2 regions of the Fictibacillus sp. b24 genome follow, and region 2 is predicted to be linked to the other one. Evidence: a T-box and tRNA genes for the amino acid it is inferred to sense, from the RefSeq annotation. Region 2 holds a T-box; the other holds one or more tRNA genes.
What was found. The T-box of region 2 lies ahead of proS (proline--tRNA ligase). A T-box ahead of a tRNA ligase gene usually reads a tRNA of that ligase, here a tRNA-Pro.

Region 1 (9,931 bases), 1.2 Mb from region 2:
GATAGGATACAGTTGTTTCAACACCCGCTAGAGTTGGAACAATATGAACCCAATCCAAAGATTTAAAGAATGTATGCACATCACTTTGTTCGTCAAGTTCGATTGTAACAATGGATGAATTCCCGGTTTCGCTCACAAACTCAGGATAGTATACTGTTTTAATTCCTGCTGTTTCTTTTAGCTCACGTGCTAATTCGGTTGCGTTAGAGATATGACGCTCCATACGCACGCTTAACGTCTTTAATCCTCTTGAAGCCAGCCACGCATCAAACGGTCCAAGATTACAGCCAAGATGAATCATTTTTGCTTGTGCTTTTACAACGAGATCTTCCCTGCCGACAACAACTCCAGCTGTAACATCACTATGCCCATTCAGATATTTGGTTGCACTGTGAACAACTAAATCTACACCCTTCGTGAACGGCTGTAACACATAAGGCGTTGCAAAAGTGTTATCAATCATCGTTGTAAGATTATGTTCTTTAGCAATTGCAACAAGTGACTCTAGATCTTCTACACGCAACAGAGGATTTGTTATGGATTCAGAATAGATCAGTTTTGTATTGTATTGAATATTTCTTTTTATTTCATCGGTATCTTTAAAGGAAACGAATGTCGTCTCGATTCCAAAGCTCCTTAAATCATCAGAGAGAAGCTGATATGTTCCTCCATAGAGATCATCACATGCTAAGATATGATCACCGCTTTGAACAACGGATAAGATGCCGACTAAAATGGCTGACATACCCGATGAAGTCACGACCCCCGCAGGAGCTTGTTCCAGCTGAGCCACACCATTCGCAAAATCATTCTGGTTGGGATTGTTCATTCTTGTATATAAGTAATCGTTCTTTCCTCTAAAATAATCCTCTAAATCATCTAAGTCCGTAAAAGAAAAAGCCGATGTCTGGTAGATCGGATTGATTTTACTTACCGACTTTACACTTTTATGACCACTAGCATGTACACTGGAAGTATCAAAATGAACGTTTTTCATTATATATGGCCTCCCCATTGTTTTTAGTTTCTAGTGTAGCATAAATCTTTGTGGAAATAAGGTGTGGGGATTTGCTTGTACTCTAATTGTAGTGGAGGAGTTTAGTTAATAGGAGTCCAGTTGGTAACGTGCTCGGTATTTAATAGCAATTGGTGTCGAAAATCGGATAATAATTTTTATACGTGAAATTATGACACTTATCCGTGAAAATATAGATGATTACCGTGAAATTATGTTTGGTCGGGTTGATGTGGAGAGGTTTTGAGGGCGAAATCAGGATTGTTTTGGTGAGATTGATGCTTGGATGGTCGTTGTAAGAGCTGAAGTGTTGCTTTTGGTTGGATTTTGGGAGCTTATGCTGAAGAATATAGCGTGCTGGAAGATGGTTGCGGCCATCTTCTTCCTTTTTCTCTTTCTAGATCCCTCAATCTTTCATAACACAAAAAAAGAAGATGGATTTTCATCCATCTTCCTCATTTGCCTAGCGACGTCCTACTCTAACAGGGGGAGACCCCCAACTACCATCGGCGCTGAAGAGCTTAACTTCCGTGTTCGGTATGGGAACGGGTGTGACCTCTTCGCCATCATCACTAGACCTTATCATGACGTTAACCATGATTTATTAAGTTTAGAGAGTATGTTCTCTCAAAACTAGATACGACGTTTCCAAACGTTATGCATTTTAAGGATAAGCCCTCGACCGATTAGTATCTGTCAGCTCCACGTGTCACCACGCTTCCACACCAGACCTATCAACCTCATCATCTCTAAGGGGTCTTACTCACTTAACGTGATGGGAAATCTCATCTTGAGGGGGGCTTCATGCTTAGATGCTTTCAGCACTTATCCCGTCCACACGTAGCTACCCAGCTATGCCCCTGGCGGAACAACTGGTACACCAGCGGTGTGTCCATCCCGGTCCTCTCGTACTAAGGACAGCTCCTCTCAAATTTCCTGCGCCCGCGACGGATAGGGACCGAACTGTCTCACGACGTTCTGAACCCAGCTCGCGTACCGCTTTAATGGGCGAACAGCCCAACCCTTGGGACCTACTTCAGCCCCAGGATGCGATGAGCCGACATCGAGGTGCCAAACCTCCCCGTCGATGTGGACTCTTGGGGGAGATAAGCCTGTTATCCCCAGGGTAGCTTTTATCCGTTGAGCGATGGCCCTTCCATGCGGAACCACCGGATCACTAAGCCCGACTTTCGTCCCTGCTCGACTTGTAGGTCTCGCAGTCAAGCTCCCTTGTGCCTTTACACTCTGCGAATGATTTCCAACCATTCTGAGGGAACCTTTGGGCGCCTCCGTTACTGTTTAGGAGGCGACCGCCCCAGTCAAACTGCCCGCCTGACACTGTCTCCGAACCGGATCACGGTTCAAGGTTAGAATTTCAATACAGCCAGGGTAGTATCCCACCGACGCCTCCACCGAAGCTGGCGCTCCGGCTTCTCAGGCTCCTACCTATCCTGTACAAGCTGTACCAAAATCCAATATCAAGCTGCAGTAAAGCTCCATGGGGTCTTTCCGTCCTGTCGCGGGTAACCTGCATCTTCACAGGTACTATAATTTCACCGGGTCTCTCGTTGAGACAGTATCCAAGTCGTTACACCTTTCGTGCGGGTCGGAACTTACCCGACAAGGAATTTCGCTACCTTAGGACCGTTATAGTTACGGCCGCCGTTTACTGGGGCTTCAATTCAGAGCTTCTCCGTAAGGATAACCCCTCCTCTTAACCTTCCAGCACCGGGCAGGTGTCAGCCCCTATACTTCACCTTGCGGTTTCGCAGAGACCTGTGTTTTTGCTAAACAGTCGCTTGGATCTATTCACTGCGGCTCTCTCGGGCGATAAACCCTATCAGAGCACCCCTTCTCCCGAAGTTACGGGGTCATTTTGCCGAGTTCCTTAACGAGAGTTCTCCCGATCATCTTAGGATTCTCTCCTCGCCTACCTGTGTCGGTTTGCGGTACGGGCACCTCTTTCCTCACTAGAGGCTTTTCTTGGCAGTGTAGGATCAGGGACTTCGGTACTAAAATTTCCCTCGCCATCACAGCTCAGCCTTCACGTTGGGCGGATTTGCCTACCCAACAGCCTAACTGCTTAGACGCACTATTCCATCAGTGCGCTCACCCTACCTTACTGCGTCCCCCCATTGTTCAAACGGAAAGGAGGTGGTACAGGAATATCAACCTGTTATCCATCGCCTACGCTTTTCAGCCTCGGCTTAGGCCCCGACTAACCCTGAGCGGACGAGCCTTCCTCAGGAAACCTTAGGCTTTCGATGGACAAGATTCTCACTTGTCTTTCGCTACTCATACCGGCATTCTCACTTCAAAGCGCTCCACCAGTCCTTCCGGTCTGACTTCGCTGCACTTCGAACGCTCCCCTACCCCTGTACCATACGGTACAAGCCATAGCTTCGGTGATACGTTTAGCCCCGTTACATTTTCGGCGCAGAGTCACTCGACCAGTGAGCTATTACGCACTCTTTAAATGGTGGCTGCTTCTAAGCCAACATCCTGGTTGTCTGGGCAACTCCACATCCTTTGCCACTTAACGTATACTTTGGGACCTTAGCTGATGGTCTGGGCTGTTTCCCTTTTGACTACGGATCTTATCACTCGCAGTCTGACTCCCGCGGATAATTCTCTGGCATTCGGAGTTTGACTGAATTCGGTAACCCTGTGGGGGCCCCTAGTCCAATCAGTGCTCTACCTCCAGGAATCTTGCCGCGAGGCTAGCCCTAAAGCTATTTCGGGGAGAACCAGCTATCTCCGTGTTCGATTGGCATTTCACCCCTACCCACACCTCATCCCCGCACTTTTCAACGTGCGTGGGTTCGGGCCTCCATTCAGTGTTACCTGAACTTCACCCTGGACATGGGTAGATCACACGGTTTCGGGTCTACGACCACGTACTATGTCGCCCTATTCAGACTCGCTTTCGCTGCGGCTCCGTCTTATCAACTTAACCTTGCACGGGATCGTAACTCGCCGGTTCATTCTACAAAAGGCACGCCGTCACCCGTTAATGGGCTCCGACTACTTGTAGGCACACGGTTTCAGGATCTATTTCACTCCCCTTCCGGGGTGCTTTTCACCTTTCCCTCACGGTACTGGTTCACTATCGGTCACTAGGGAGTATTTAGCCTTGGGAGATGGTCCTCCCGGATTCCGACGGGGTTTCACGTGTCCCGCCGTACTCAGGATCCACTCAGGAGAGAACGAAGTTTCAGCTACAGGGCTGTTACCTTCTTTGGCTGGCCTTTCCAGACCGCTTCACCTACTTCGTTCCTTTGTAACTCCATGTAGAGTGTCCTACAACCCCAGAGGGCAAGCCCTCTGGTTTGGGCTGTTTCCGTTTCGCTCGCCGCTACTCAGGAAATCGCATTTGCTTTCTCTTCCTCCGGGTACTTAGATGTTTCAGTTCCCCGGGTCTGCCTTCTCATACCCTATGTATTCAGATATGGATACCATCCCATTACGGATGGTGGGTTCCCCCATTCGGAAATCCCCGGATCAATGCTTACTTACAGCTCCCCGAGGCATATCGGTGTTCGTCCCGTCCTTCTTCGGCTCCTAGTGCCAAGGCATCCACCGTGCGCCCTTTCTAGCTTAACCTTATATGATGTTTACACATCAAGATCTTGCTTGGCGCAGATAAATAATATATCTGCCTTGCATATTGTTTGGATGTCGATATCTAGTTTTCAAAGAACATATAAAGTAGAGAGATTTAGTTCTCTCAAAACTGAACAAAAGAAGAATAGGTGTACTTACGAAACAGTCGAAGCTGTTTCATAATCTCCATAGAAAGGAGGTGATCCAGCCGCACCTTCCGATACGGCTACCTTGTTACGACTTCACCCCAATCATCTGTCCCACCTTCGGCGGCTGGCTCCCAAAAGGGTTACCCCACCGACTTCGGGTGTTACAAACTCTCGTGGTGTGACGGGCGGTGTGTACAAGGCCCGGGAACGTATTCACCGCGGCATGCTGATCCGCGATTACTAGCAATTCCGGCTTCATGTAGGCGAGTTGCAGCCTACAATCCGAACTGAGAATGACTTTTTGGGATTGGCTTGGCCTCGCGGCTTCGCAACCCTTTGTATCATCCATTGTAGCACGTGTGTAGCCCAGGTCATAAGGGGCATGATGATTTGACGTCATCCCCACCTTCCTCCGGTTTGTCACCGGCAGTCACCTTAGAGTGCCCAACTGAATGCTGGCAACTAAGGTCAAGGGTTGCGCTCGTTGCGGGACTTAACCCAACATCTCACGACACGAGCTGACGACAACCATGCACCACCTGTCACTTTGTCCCCCGAAGGGGAAAGCTCTATCTCTAGAGTGGTCAAAGGATGTCAAGACCTGGTAAGGTTCTTCGCGTTGCTTCGAATTAAACCACATGCTCCACTGCTTGTGCGGGCCCCCGTCAATTCCTTTGAGTTTCAACCTTGCGGTCGTACTCCCCAGGCGGAGTGCTTAATGTGTTAACTTCAGCACTGAGGGTGGAACCCCCCAACACCTAGCACTCATCGTTTACGGCGTGGACTACCAGGGTATCTAATCCTGTTTGCTCCCCACGCTTTCGCGCCTCAGCGTCAGTTACAGGCCAAAAAGCCGCCTTCGCCACTGGTGTTCCTCCACATCTCTACGCATTTCACCGCTACACGTGGAATTCCACTTTTCTCTCCTGCACTCAAGTCTCCCAGTTTCCAATGACCCTCCACGGTTGAGCCGTGGGCTTTCACATCAGACTTAAGAGACCGCCTGCGCGCGCTTTACGCCCAATAATTCCGGATAACGCTTGCCACCTACGTATTACCGCGGCTGCTGGCACGTAGTTAGCCGTGGCTTTCTGGTTAGGTACCGTCAAGGTACGAGCAGTTACTCTCGTACTTGTTCTTCTCTAACAACAGAGCTTTACGACCCGAAGGCCTTCATCGCTCACGCGGCGTTGCTCGGTCAGGCTTTCGCCCATTGCCGAAGATTCCCTACTGCTGCCTCCCGTAGGAGTCTGGGCCGTGTCTCAGTCCCAGTGTGGCCGATCACCCTCTCAGGTCGGCTACGCATCGTCGCCTTGGTGAGCCGTTACCTCACCAACTAGCTAATGCGCCGCGGGCTCATCTGTAAGTGTCAGCCGAAACCGACTTTCAAAAAGAAGAAATGCTTCTTCTCTTGTTATCCGGTATTAGCCCCGGTTTCCCGGAGTTATCCCCGTCTTACAGGCAGATTACCCACGTGTTACTCACCCGTCCGCCGCTAAATCAGAGGAGCAAGCTCCTCTTCATTCGCTCGACTTGCATGTATTAGGCACGCCGCCAGCGTTCATCCTGAGCCAGGATCAAACTCTCCATAAAAGTGTTTGTCTTGCTCGATTTAAAACTGACGGAATTAATTCTTAATTCCTTACCTATTTCTTTTGTTCAGTTTTCAAAGAACTTGTTTGGCTTGTCTTTTTTCGAGACAGCTTTATCATCTTACCGAATCGAAGTTATAAAGTCAAGCACTTTTTTAAAATCTTTTTTGATCATTTTTACGATCATATGGTGGGCCTAAATGGACTCGAACCATCGACCTCACGCTTATCAGGCGTGCGCTCTAACCAGCTGAGCTATAGGCCCGTAAAAAATGGAGCGGGTGATGAGAATCGAACTCACGACCAGAGCTTGGAAGGCTCTTGTTTTACCACTAAACTACACCCGCATAAAGAATGGTCGGGAAGACAGGATTTGAACCTGCGACCCCCTGGTCCCAAACCAGGTGCTCTACCAAGCTGAGCCACTTCCCGACATATGGCGCGCCCTGAGAGATTCGAACTCCCGACCTTTTGATTCGTAGTCAAACACTCTATCCAGCTGAGCTAAGGGCGCCTATTTTAATGCATTATATGTTATTTGTAAAAGTTGGTGCGGTCGAGAGGACTCGAACCTCCACGGGGATACCCCCACTAGCCCCTCAAGCTAGCGCGTCTGCCATTCCGCCACGACCGCGCGGCTAGATGCCAGCGCATGAGCACTGCAACTTATTTAAGAAATTAATATGGTGCGGGTGAAGGGACTCGAACCCCCACGTCAAAGACACTAGATCCTAAGTCTAGCGCGTCTGCCAATTCCGCCACACCCGCATATTAATTTGAAAATGGTGAGCCATGAAGGACTCGAACCTTCGACCCTCTGATTAAAAGTCAGATGCTCTACCGACTGAGCTAATGGCTCTTATTGTTAATAAGGTTTAGTGTTTATATTTTAAACACTTATCTTAAAAAGAAAAAATGGCTGGGCTAGCTGGATTCGAACCAACGCATGTCGCAGTCAAAGTGCGATGCCTTACCGCTTGGCTATAGCCCAACACCTTAGAAAAAATGGCGGACCCGACCGGGGTCGAACCGGCGATCTCCTGCGTGACAGGCAGGCATGTTAACCACTACACCACGAGTCCATCTATCTATAGGTATACTTTATTATGTTATAAAGTGGTGACCCGTACGGGATTCGAACCCGTGTTACCGCCGTGAAAGGGCGGTGTCTTAACCGCTTGACCAACGGGCCACATGGCAGAGAAGAAGGGATTCGAACCCTCGCACCGCGTTAGCGATCTACTCCCTTAGCAGGGGAGCCCCTTGAGCCACTTGGGTACTTCTCTGTATGGCTCCACAGGTAGGACTCGAACCTACGACCGATCGGTTAACAGCCGATAGCTCTACCACTGAGCTACTGTGGAATGTCTTTTAAGGACAATTAATATCATAATTGTTTCAGCGTCAGATGTCAACCTGTTTTAGAAGTTTTTTTCTGAGCATTTATCGCTTTAGCTACCTTAACGACCTTGTTAAGAAAGCTATGTAAAAGGTATGTCTAACAGCGACTTAATTAAATTACCACATACCTATAATCGAAGTCAATACTCTATTTTAAAGAAACCTGTTTTAATTTTCCACGGCACTTTCCGCATACATACTTTTTCGTATCAATTCTTCTCTTTCTTTTATAAGACTGCATACAGTCTGCGCATATATATTGATATTTATAACTCTCTGCTCTTCTTTTTTCAGGGATGGACTGACAGAAGCGAGAGCCGCCTACTCTATTCAGCCAATACTTAAAATCGTAATCACCATGTTTATATCCCTTGCCTTCTATATGCATATGGTAGTGCACGAGCTCATGTTTAATAACCCCGATCAATTCTTCCATGCCGAATGCCTTGTAAAGATGCGGGTTCATTTCTATGTCATGAGATCTTAGAAGATATCGTCCTCCTGTTGTTCGCAGCCTTTTATTAAATCTGGCTCTGTGGCGAAACGGTTTATCGAAGAACTGAAGGGAGATTTCTTCGGTAAGTTTTTGTAATTCCGCGTCAGTCATGGTCAAGCTCCTTATATTTCAAGTTCACATCAACAAGCTACTATACATAGACTAATACACAAATAACGGATTGGGAAGTTCAAGGAGGTTCTCTATATGCCAACATGGTTTAAAAGACAGCTCCGTCGTGCTTATTACCAAAAAGATCGTTACCAAATCCGCTTACTTAATCAGTGCTGGTTCTTTTATAACAAAAAACACTCCTCCAGTGAAGAGTAATTTACTGGAGAAGTGCTTTATCTTGTTGTTGCTTTTCCACACGTTGTCTTATTTAGGAGCAATCATCGTTAAGGCGATTCGTTGTTTAGCTACATCTACAGAATCTACCCATACGGTTACAACTTGTCCTACACTTACAACATCCATTGGGTTCTTAATAAAACGATTGGTTAACTTAGAGATGTGCACAAGCCCATCTTGTTTAACACCGATATCTACAAACGCTCCAAAATCAACGACGTTACGAACGGTACCTTGCAGTTCCATCCCTTGTGATAAGTCTTCCATCTTAAGAACATCTGTTTTAAGCACTGGTCCCGAAAAAGCATCACGTGGATCTCTTCCTGGTTTAGTGAGACCTTCGATAATATCTTTTAAAGTTGGTACTCCAATATCCAGTTTTTCAGATGTCTGATCTAGTGATAGGGAATTTAATTTTTCCGCCAGAGCCTCTGATCCAATATCAGCCGGGGTAAAACCAAGTTCCTTTAATAATGCTTTAGTCGCTGGATAGCTTTCTGGGTGTATGCCCGTTTGATCAAGCGGCTGATTCCCATCAACCACTCGCAGAAACCCAATACATTGCTCATACGTTTTCGCACCGAGACGCGGAATCTTCTTAAGTTCTGTTCTGTTTTTGAATTTCCCGACTTCATTCCGTTTTAAGATAATGTTCTGTGCGACTGTTTTGGACAAACCTGAAACATATTGAAGCAATGAAGAAGATGCTGTGTTTACGTTAACACCTACTTGGTTAACGGCAGTCTCAACCACAAATGAGATTTCTTCCCCTAGTCTTTTTTGGGAAACATCATGCTGATACTGACCAACCCCAATTGACTTAGGGTCGATCTTTACAAGTTCAGCTAACGGATCTTGAAGTCTTCGTGCAATAGATACAGCGCTTCTTTCCTCAACTTGAAGGTCAGGGAATTCTTCACGCGCTACACTTGATGCCGAATAAACACTCGCACCCGCTTCGTTTACAATTACGTAGGCCACTGACTTCTCTAGGTCTTTAAGTGTTTCAGCAATAAACTGTTCTGTTTCACGTGATGCTGTACCATTTCCAATCGCAGCAATTTCAATATCGTATTGTTCGATCAACTTTTTCACAATGGCAGCAGATTTTTCAACCTCTGACCGCGGCGGTGTAGGATAAATGGTTTGAATGTGCAGGACTTTTCCCGTTTCATCTACTACACCTAGTTTGCATCCTGTTCGATATGCAGGATCGACGCCAAGAACTACCTTCCCCTTCAGCGGAGCTTGCAGCAAAAGGCTTCTCACATTTTCAGAAAAAATATGAATCGCGCGTTCCTCAGCTTGTTCAGTAAGCGCGGTC
Region 2 (9,931 bases):
GGATTGATGAACGTCCCTGTTGTGAACTGTTTCTCAGGTGTTCCGGGTGATTCAGAAAGCGCTAAATATCCGAACTGGCCGGTTTCCCCTTGGCCGAACGAGTACAGCGATGTGCTGAAGTGGCAATGGGAAGAAAAGCTCATTCCATATTGGCGCACGTGGGGTCAATTTGCTAAAGAGCATGGCGTGAAGATCGGATTAGAACTACACGGCGGTTTCTTAGTACACACTCCGTATACTTTGTTGAAACTTCGTGAGGAAACGTGTGACGCAATTGGTGCAAATCTTGATCCATCTCACCTTTGGTGGCAAGGAATTGATCCAGTAGCGGCAATCAAGATTCTAGGAAAAGCTGGAGCGATCCACCACTTCCACGCAAAAGACACGTATTTAGATCAAGATAACATCAACATGCACGGCTTAACAGACATGCAGCCATACGGCGCTGTTCAAAACCGTGCATGGAGCTTCCGTTCTGTTGGATGCGGACACTCCGTTCAAGACTGGTCTGACATGATGAGCGCCCTTCGTACGTATGGCTACGACTACGTTGTTAGTATCGAGCACGAAGATCCGATCATGTCGATCGAAGAAGGTTTCGCGCGTGCGGTGAAGAACCTGCAGTCAATCCTGATTGCGGAACAGCCTGCCGAAATGTGGTGGGTGTAGTACAAAAGTAGGGGTCTGACCCCAAACAAATACAATTCACCTTGATTTGTATTTGTGGGGTGCACACCCCTTTGATTAAAGAAAAGCCAGAAATCTGATTAGCAGATTTCTGGCTTTTTTGTTACAAGCGAAAGCTAAATCTTTCTTACCCGCATGCTATCTCGTATTACTGGCCAGTTTTGAGGGAAGGGAATACCGAGCACCCAAAAGCTTACTCCACGCAGGTTATAATCAATCGCTGTTTGATACTTCGCCTGCATACTTCTTGCATCTTCAAACCATACTTCATGTTCTTTGCCTTGATCGTCACGGTATTTAAACCAAGGGGAAGCATCACCTTCATCGAACTCAATGGAGGCATTCATTTTCGCTGCTAAATTAACAGCTGCAACAGGACTTAACGTTTTGGCTTGTGTTCCTTGAACAAAAGGAAGTGTCCAGTCACGCCCGTACGTTGGTACGCCCATCATGATTTTTTCGCGAGGGATTACCGTAACCGTATAATCCAATACTTTCTTCACTTCATCAAGTGGTGCGATGGCCATCGCACGGCCGCCTGACCATCCCCACTCATACGTCATGACAACAACAAAATCAACAATCTCACCATGTGCTTTATAGTCATGAGCTTCATACAATAACCCAGGTTGATCTTCTTTGTATTTGGGTGCCAAAGCAGAAGACACCGAATAGCCTAGTGGTTTGTATTTTGCTACCGCACGACGTAAAAAGTTATTATAGTCTTCTTTATTTTCAGGATAAACATATTCGAAATCAAAGTTAACTCCTCGATAACCTTTTGCTCGCATCGTATTCAATATGTTGTTAAGTACGGTTTCCTGAAGTGAATCACTATCTAAAATAGTTTTAATTAAATCGGAGTTAAACATATCTCCTTCTATATTAGAAACCCCCATAAGAGGGGCAACACGGTTGACTCTGGCTGCAGAGATAATACCTTCATCCTGCAGAGCTGTTAATCCGCCAGTACGTGTAACAGAATAGCTGAATGGTGTAATGTAGGTTAAATAGGAACCTACATTTCTAACTTCTGTCTGATTTGCCTCTCCCATGTTCGTCACATAGGAATTTACTTCTTTTACAGGTCGAATGTACGGTATGGAAAGTCTTGTACCCACGTAGACGAGGTTTGGGTTTGCAATGCGATTTTCTTTTTGCAGATCAGCAACAGATGTTCCGTATCGATTAGCAATCATATATAGTGACTCGCCTTGTTTGACAACATGGATCGGAATATCTATCAGTTGACCTACATAAATAACAGAAGCAAGAGGGATGTTGTTCCACCCTATTAAACTTTCAACAGATGTTCCGTAGCGACTAGCTATATCAAAGAGAGTGTCACCTGATTGAATTCTATAAGTAGGAAATTCGTTAGGAATTACAAGTGCCTGGCCAATGACAAGCACATTTTGATTTTCAATAGCATTTGTTCTTACTATTGATGTTATTGAAACGCCATAGCGCTGAGAAATCTTCCAAAGAGAATCACCTCGTTGAACTACATGAATATCCATAAAATTCGCCTCCTTATGCTCTGTAACTAATGTATTTAATCTTAAAGTGAAATATGAAAAGTAGAAGGGGGGTCAGACCCGGGTCTGACCCCCCTTCTACTTCAACGTTATACAGTAGGAAAGCACCAACGATCCCCCATATTAATAACCTAAAAATAATATTTGACAGTTCATGCCAATATCACATATAATTTCAAAAAAACATATCAACAGTGAAACATGGAAGAGGATTAGTACATTGATTTTGTCTTTTAAAGAGAGGGAACTGAATGGTGAAAAGTTCCTACTGACATCCAATCGAACCTGCCTCAGAGTTCTGGATCTTAAACGCTCTTAAACGCGATTAAGATAACAGCGGTTTAAAACCGTTATCATGAAAGAGTGTAAAGCTATGCTTTGAATTAGGGTGGTACCGCCAAATCTTTGGTCCCTAACGATAAGCATGGCTTTTTTGTTTCCTAAATAGGAAGGAGCATAAACAATGACTAAGGATTTTGTAAAAGACGTAACCAGCATGAAAGACGATTTTGCACAGTGGTATACCGATGTTGTAACAAAAGCGGAACTGATCGATTATTCTAGCGTGCGGGGGTCCATGATTCTCAGACCTTACGGCTATGCGATCTGGGAAAACATCCAAAAGGAGCTCGACAGTCAAATCAAACAAACAGGCCATGAGAATGTATACATGCCGCTTTTTATTCCGGAAAGCCTGCTTCAAAAGGAAAAAGATCATATAGAAGGGTTTGCACCTGAAGTTGCTTGGGTAACGCATGGCGGAGAAGAAAAGCTGACAGAACGCTTATGTGTCCGCCCAACATCAGAAGTCCTTTTTGCCGAGCATTTTAAAAACATTATCCATTCGTATCGTGATCTTCCAAAGCTATACAACCAGTGGTCAAACGTTGTGAGGTGGGAAAAGACAACAAGACCTTTCCTTCGAACACTCGAATTTCTCTGGCAAGAAGGTCATACGTGCCACGAAACAGATGAAGAGGCGCATGAAGAAACGGTACGCATGCTTAACGTATACGCTGAACTATGTGAAGAATATCTCGCCATTCCGGTCATCAAAGGTCAGAAGACAGAAAAAGAAAAGTTTGCTGGAGCAAAATATACGTACACGATCGAAAGTCTCATGCATGACGGAAAAGCGTTGCAGTCTGGAACTTCACATCATTTGGGAGACGGCTTTGCCAAGGCGTTTGGCATTGAATTCACGAACAGAGAAGGTAAGCTCCAAACCGTTCAGCAGACATCATGGGGCTTTACGACTCGAATTATCGGAGCAATAATCATGGTCCATGGAGACGATAGAGGGCTGGTCGTTCCTCCAAAAATTGCTCCAACTCAACTTATGATTGTACCAATTGCTCAGCATAAAGAAGGCGTCCTCGATTTTGCATACGACCTAAAAGATAAGCTTTCAAAAAACATCCGAACAGGAATCGATGTCAGTGATAAGAAACCAGGGTGGAAATTTAATGAGTACGAGATGAAAGGTATTCCGCTTCGTTTAGAAGTTGGACCACGGGACATTGAACAGCAGCAGGTTATTTTAGTTCGCCGTGATACGGGAGAAAAACAGACCGTATCTTTGCAAGATCTAGAAACTCAAGTTCAGCAGATTCTTAACGATATTCAAAACAGTTTGTTTGAAAAAGCAAAAACACATAGAGAAAATCAAACAACTTCAGTGACGTCATTTGATGATTTTAAAGATAGTCTTGCCCAAAAAGGTGGATTCATTAAAGCCATGTGGTGCGGAGATGAAGCTTGTGAAAACTATATTAAAGATGAAACAGGCGCAACATCGAGATGTATGCCATTTGAACAAGAGAAGGTCTCAGAAAAGTGTGTATGCTGTGAGCAAGAAGGCAAGCACCTCGTTTACTGGGCAAAAGCTTATTAAATTGTTTGGGGACAGACCCGGGGTCTGTCCCCAATCTTTTTTTGATTAAACTCTATGAAAAATATTTTTTCCGTATAAAATAGATAAAGTGGCTATGAATCTATTTAAGGAGAGAATGTAATATGAAAAATACGTGGAAAGCATACCGCTCGCCTATTATTTTGCTTTTGGCTATTATTGTCGGAAGCATTGTTGGTTCAACAATGGGCAAGGATGCAGCGGTTCTTAAGCCGTTTGGGGATTTATTTCTAAACGTAATGTTCATGATAGTTGTTCCACTCGTTTTCTTTTCTATCTCATCGAGTGTGGCAAACATGGCTGGAGCAAAACGATTTGGTAAAATCATTAGCTCTATGCTGATCGTCTTTTTGTTTACAGGTACGGTTGCAGCAATCATCAGTATGGCTGGAATTAAGATTTTTCCGCCTTCAGAAGGAGTTAACATCGACCTTGTAAAACCTGATGCATCAAGCGAACAAGTATCAATCGGTGATCAACTTGTAAGTACGGTAACGGTACCAGACTTCGTCGACCTTTTAAGTCGTGCAAATATGTTAGCACTTATTCTTTTTTCCGTTTTACTAGGACTTGCAACGTCAAAAGTCGGAGAGAAAGCAAAACCACTCGCAAACTTTTTATCTGCGGGAAGCGAAGTTACTCTGCAGATGGTGAAGTACGTCATGTACTATGCACCAATAGGGTTAGGTGCTTATTTCGCAGCACTAGTTGGAGAGTTTGGTCCAACATTGCTTGGTTCTTATTTTAAAGCGGTATTGTTCTACTATCCGTTCTCTATTCTGTATTTCTTTGGTTTCTTTACGCTTTATGCGTTTATGGCTCATGGAAAGCTTGGGATTCGTACATTCTGGAAAAACATGCTTTCGCCATCTGTTACAAGTCTTGCAACATGCAGTTCAGCTGCAAGCATCCCTGTTAACTTAGAAGCAACAAAGAAAATGGGAGTGCCAGATGATATCAGCGAAACGACGATCCCGCTTGGTGCAACACTTCACAAAGATGGTTCGGTTATCGGTGGAGTTCTAAAAATCACGTTCCTTTTTGGAATTTTCGGTATGGATTTCTCAGGTCTCAACACGTATCTGCTTGTTGGTGGTGTTGCTCTTTTAGTCGGGATGGTTATGGGAGCAATTCCTCAAGGTGGTTTAATCGCAGAAATGCTGATTTTGTCCCTGTTTGGTTTTCCTCCAGAAGCTCTTCCAATCATTGCCGCGATCTCAGCTATCATTGACCCGCCGGCCACATTGCTGAACGCAACAGGTGATAATGTAGCAAGTATGATGACAGCACGTTTAGTTGAAGGGAAGAACTGGCTCCTAAAAAAGACAGCTCCATTAACTCAGCAAAAAGGTGCATAAGTTCAAAACTCTCTAACTCCAGCCAGAGTTAGGGAGTTTTTTATTTAATCAACATTTCTTGAAACGTATTCTGATTCTTAACGTATAACATAAAGACATAAAGAAAGCCTGGGATGAGCCCCAGGCTTTGCTGATTATAGGAATAAATTTAAAACAAAATAAGATAAAGCGGCTAATAGAGCAGAGATCGGCAATGTAATACACCACGTGATCAACATTGTCTTTGCTGTACCCCATTTAACACCCTTTAGACGGTGAGATGCACCTACACCTAAAATAGAAGATGTAATTACGTGTGTTGTACTAACTGGGATTCCTAAAACAGACGCTCCAAGTATGACAGAAGCACCGGTTAAATCCGCAGAAACACCGTTAACAGGACGAATCTTCATTATCTTCCCGCCAACTGTTTTAATAATCTTCCATCCACCTACGGATGTTCCAAGCCCCATTGCAAGCGCACAGGAAACTTGTACCCATAATTGAATGTCCGTACTGTCTGTGTAGCCGTTTGCGATTAACGCCATAGTGATGATACCCATCGCTTTTTGCGCATCGTTCGTTCCATGTGAATAGGCTTGGAATGCGGCTGTAACAACTTGAACTTTACGGAAACCATTGTTTGTTTTTGTTAAGTTACTATTTTTGAACAACATCTTAATAATATTATAAAAGATAAATCCAACTGCAAATGCTAAAATCGGTGAAAGTAGTAAACCGTAAATAATTTTAAGAAATCCAGAATAATGCAAAGCCCCAAATCCTGCAGCTGCGATCGCAGCACCTGCGATAGAACCAATAATGGCATGTGATGAGGAACTTGGAATACCGTAGTACCACGTAATTAAGTTCCAGGCAATTGCTGCAATAAGAGCTGCTAGTATAACCACTGACCCGTTTTGAAGTGTAAAGGGATCCACGATATCTTTTGTGATTGTTTTGGCAACACCAGTAAACGTCATGGCTCCGACAAAGTTCATGACAGCAGCCAAAATGATGGCTTTTCTAGGTGTTAATGCTTTTGTTGAAACGGATGTAGCAATCGCATTCGCTGTATCATGAAATCCATTGATAAAATCAAATGCAAGTGCACCAATAACAACAAGAATGGTAATGAGTAATACTGTATCCATACCAGCCACCCGTTACGCGTTTTTCATGATGATAGATTCGATAGTATTCGCAACGTTCTGGCAGCTGTCGGCAATGCCTTCAAGCACTTCGTACATTTCTTTATACTTAATTACTTTAATTGGATCTGTTTGTGTAGCGAACAATTCACGTTGTGCTTCACGGTATAAATCGTCACACTTTGATTCGTAATCTTTAATTTTAATAGCATGTTCACGCATATCAAGAAGTTTTTTCTCAGATAAAAGGTTAACAGTCAGTAGTATTTCATCAGCGCTTAGCTTGATATACTCAACAAACTTAACCATGTATTGATCAGGATTTGTGATCGCATAAATGTCAAACAAAGCAGATGATTGCTCAATGCCATCTAAAATATCATCCATGCTCATTGCAAGTGACAAGATATCTTCTCTCTCTATAGGTGTAATAAATACTTTGTTCAGTTCCATAATTACCGTATGAACGTAAGTGTCACCTTTTGATTCGAGTTGTTTCAGATGATCTGCAAACTCACGCAAGTCATCACTGTTCTTGATTTTGAAATCGTGGAAGTAACCAGCAGATTCTTTTAAGTTGCTGGCAATATCCGTTAGCATGACCATGAACTTATCCTTTTTCTTTGTAAACATAGTACCCTCCAAAAGAAATGTCTTTAATCCTTTTTCTTTGTTTCTTTTTTATAATGGCAGCTTTTCTCTATGTAAGCTTTTTACCCATCCAAAACATTATATATAAAGTCGAAAAAAATTGATAGTTTTTGTCGAATTTGTAGGTTTTGTAATGAAAAATTTACAAACAATTTACAAAAGGGGTATTGCTAATTTTGCTGGAATATTCCTATTGAAAAGGTGGCTTTAAACTGCTTCCTCATTCGTTCAACAATGCAGAATCTAGCTAGCCAGAAAAAAAGAACGGAAATTAATGATCCGTTCTTAAATCTTTAATATGAAGTTGTAATAGTTAAGCGGTCTTTAACCATTTGTGCTCGTTTAATGCTTTCTCTTACGATAGGGCCGATAGAGGGGTGAGTAAAAATTTCTTCAGTTGTCAGCCAAAGTACATTCTCGACTTCATCTTTGCTTTTTGGATAAGCTTCCCCTGATTCGTATTTAGCCAGCATGACGATATCTACAACTTTTTTACCTGAGTTGGAGATAAATGAAGTGCTGTGGACGTACTGAAGATGATTAGATATCGTGACGCCCACTTCTTCATATACTTCTCGAATGGCTGTTCTCTCCAGAATGTCAGAAGAGTTTCCTTCATCTTCGACTTGACCGCCTACTAGAGAAAGTGCACCAGCGGCATGTTCTTCTTTTAAACTGCGTTGAATGATTAACCATTTATCCTCTTTGTAAACTGCGGCTTCTACATTAACAATAAACATGATTCATCTCCTTAACATGCCTGTTTATATGGTTGTTTCTTTAATCATTTTGGCATAGACAATCCATAGAAAAACATTTGAAAAATATCAGTGGCCAGCTTTTTACCGTTTTCGCCCGTAATCATTGAGATCAGCATATCGTTATTGAAAAGCTGAATATAAAGCATAATCGACTGCTCAGACAATTTCGGATTGATCTCTCCGTTCTGCTGCGCTTCTTTTATTAACCCTATAATTAACGGAATGGCATATTTGGCTTGAAATTCAGACAGGTAAGTTCTTAACTCTTCATCGTTTAACATCATCTCTTGAATGACTTCAGGATGGATGTTCAGCACCTCGTTTGTTTTATGAAGAATGCTAGCCTTCATTTTTTCTTGAAAGGAAAGGTCTTTATTAAATAGATTCTTATGGAACTCATATTGCTGTTCAGTAAAGTCTTTAACTACTTCCCGAAACAACGTTTCCTTGCTTCCGAAGTGATTATAGATGGTCACCTGTGATACACCGGCTTGCTTAGCGATGTCTTCGATTTTTATATCTTTAAAGCCTTGTTGCTGGAAGAGGGAAAAAGCAGCTTGTTTGATATCTGCTTTCTTTTGTTCCTTGCGACGTTCATATCCGTTCAATTTCCTTCACCTCTTTATTAGAATAAAACATATTTTGAAAAATAACAAATAAGATATTTCAAAAAGTATTGCTATAAAAAGAGAAAAGAGATATGATGATTTTGAAATATAAACGTATAAATATTTCAAAAAGAGGGTGGTACAATGATTAAAGTAGAGGGACTTACTAAGGCATTCACACCAGAAAAAGGATTGTTTGATCTCAATTTTGAAGTAAAAAAAGGTGAAGTTTTTGGATATATTGGGCCAAACGGTGCTGGGAAATCAACAACAATACGTCACTTGATGGGGTTTATGAAGCCAGATAGCGGTCATTCTTCAATTCATGGGATGGACTGCTGGAAGGATTCTGCCCGTATACAGGAACAAACAGGCTACCTTCCCGGAGAGATTGTGTTCTTAGAAGGAATGACAGGTTTGGGCTTTCTGACTCTTATCCAACAAATGAGAAAGCAGAAAGAAACAAAAAGAAGAGACGAACTGATTGAACGGTTTCAGTTGGATGTGAAAACCCCTATCCGTAAGATGTCTAAAGGGATGAAGCAAAAGGTAGGAATTATCGCTGCATTCTTGCATGAGCCTGAAGTGCTCATACTTGATGAACCTACTTCAGGGCTTGACCCCCTAATGCAACGTGTATTTATTGATTTGATTTTGGAAGAAAAAAATAAAAACAAAACGATTCTCATGTCATCACATAGTTTTCAGGAAATTGAACGTACATGTGATTCGGCAGGAATTATTAAGGATGGCAAATTAGTTGCGTTAGAAGACATGCATTCGCTAAGAACCGTTCAACGGAGAGTGTTTGAAGTGAAAGTTAAAACCGATGAGGATATAGAAAAAATGGTTCAATCCTCACTTTTAACGGAAGTAAGAGGGAACAGAACCGTTCACATCACCGTTCAAGGAAATGACCAGGAATTTATCCAATTGTTAAGTCGATGTGAAGTGCAGCATCTGGATACAAGGCCACAGGATTTGGAAGATATCTTTATGCATTATTATGACAGAAGGGAAGTGGCACAATGAGCTGGCCTCTATACCTTTCAATGATGAAGAGCCATTTGAAGATGCTTGGTGGTTTTATATATGGTGCCGTAGCATATATCGTACTTATTATATGGATCTATCCATCCATCGCAGATATGAAAGGATTTAACGATATGATTGCCGCATTGCCAGAGGGAATGCGAAAGCTGATCGGAATGGAGAATGGTATTAACTCTTTGTCTGACTATATAGCGGGTGAATTTTACGGCATGTTGTTCTTAATTATTTTGATG

Region 1: it encodes a tRNA-Pro, which carries the amino acid that the T-box ahead of proS (proline--tRNA ligase) is inferred to sense. The anticodon was not compared.

What each region holds. Positions count from the first base shown of each region.
Region 1 is NZ_JAUCES010000005.1:3,796,701-3,806,631, forward strand. Features, by position in the region: gene QUF49_RS19895 (trans-sulfuration enzyme family protein) at 1-997, opposite strand, end outside; rRNA gene rrf (5S ribosomal RNA) at 1,477-1,592, opposite strand; rRNA gene QUF49_RS19905 (23S ribosomal RNA) at 1,682-4,618, opposite strand; rRNA gene QUF49_RS19910 (16S ribosomal RNA) at 4,811-6,360, opposite strand; tRNA gene QUF49_RS19915 (tRNA-Ile) at 6,548-6,624, opposite strand; tRNA gene QUF49_RS19920 (tRNA-Gly) at 6,633-6,706, opposite strand; tRNA gene QUF49_RS19925 (tRNA-Pro) at 6,715-6,791, opposite strand; tRNA gene QUF49_RS19930 (tRNA-Arg) at 6,797-6,873, opposite strand; tRNA gene QUF49_RS19935 (tRNA-Leu) at 6,908-6,993, opposite strand; tRNA gene QUF49_RS19940 (tRNA-Leu) at 7,044-7,127, opposite strand; tRNA gene QUF49_RS19945 (tRNA-Lys) at 7,143-7,218, opposite strand; tRNA gene QUF49_RS19950 (tRNA-Gln) at 7,276-7,350, opposite strand; tRNA gene QUF49_RS19955 (tRNA-Asp) at 7,366-7,441, opposite strand; tRNA gene QUF49_RS19960 (tRNA-Glu) at 7,477-7,551, opposite strand; tRNA gene QUF49_RS19965 (tRNA-Ser) at 7,555-7,645, opposite strand; tRNA gene QUF49_RS19970 (tRNA-Asn) at 7,649-7,723, opposite strand; gene QUF49_RS19975 (SprT family protein) at 7,909-8,367, opposite strand; gene cmpA (cortex morphogenetic protein CmpA) at 8,464-8,586, shown strand; gene QUF49_RS19985 (Tex family protein) at 8,635-9,931, opposite strand, start outside.
Region 2 is NZ_JAUCES010000005.1:2,557,209-2,567,139, reverse strand. Features, by position in the region: gene QUF49_RS13235 (sugar phosphate isomerase/epimerase family protein) at 1-669, shown strand, start outside; gene QUF49_RS13230 (LysM peptidoglycan-binding domain-containing protein) at 804-2,207, opposite strand; T-box leader at 2,419-2,642, shown strand; gene proS (proline--tRNA ligase) at 2,689-4,119, shown strand; gene QUF49_RS13220 (dicarboxylate/amino acid:cation symporter) at 4,242-5,495, shown strand; gene QUF49_RS13215 (inorganic phosphate transporter) at 5,630-6,628, opposite strand; gene QUF49_RS13210 (DUF47 domain-containing protein) at 6,641-7,258, opposite strand; gene QUF49_RS13205 (NUDIX hydrolase) at 7,570-8,016, opposite strand; gene QUF49_RS13200 (TetR/AcrR family transcriptional regulator) at 8,061-8,645, opposite strand; gene QUF49_RS13195 (ABC transporter ATP-binding protein) at 8,790-9,677, shown strand; gene QUF49_RS13190 (ABC transporter permease) at 9,674-9,931, shown strand, end outside.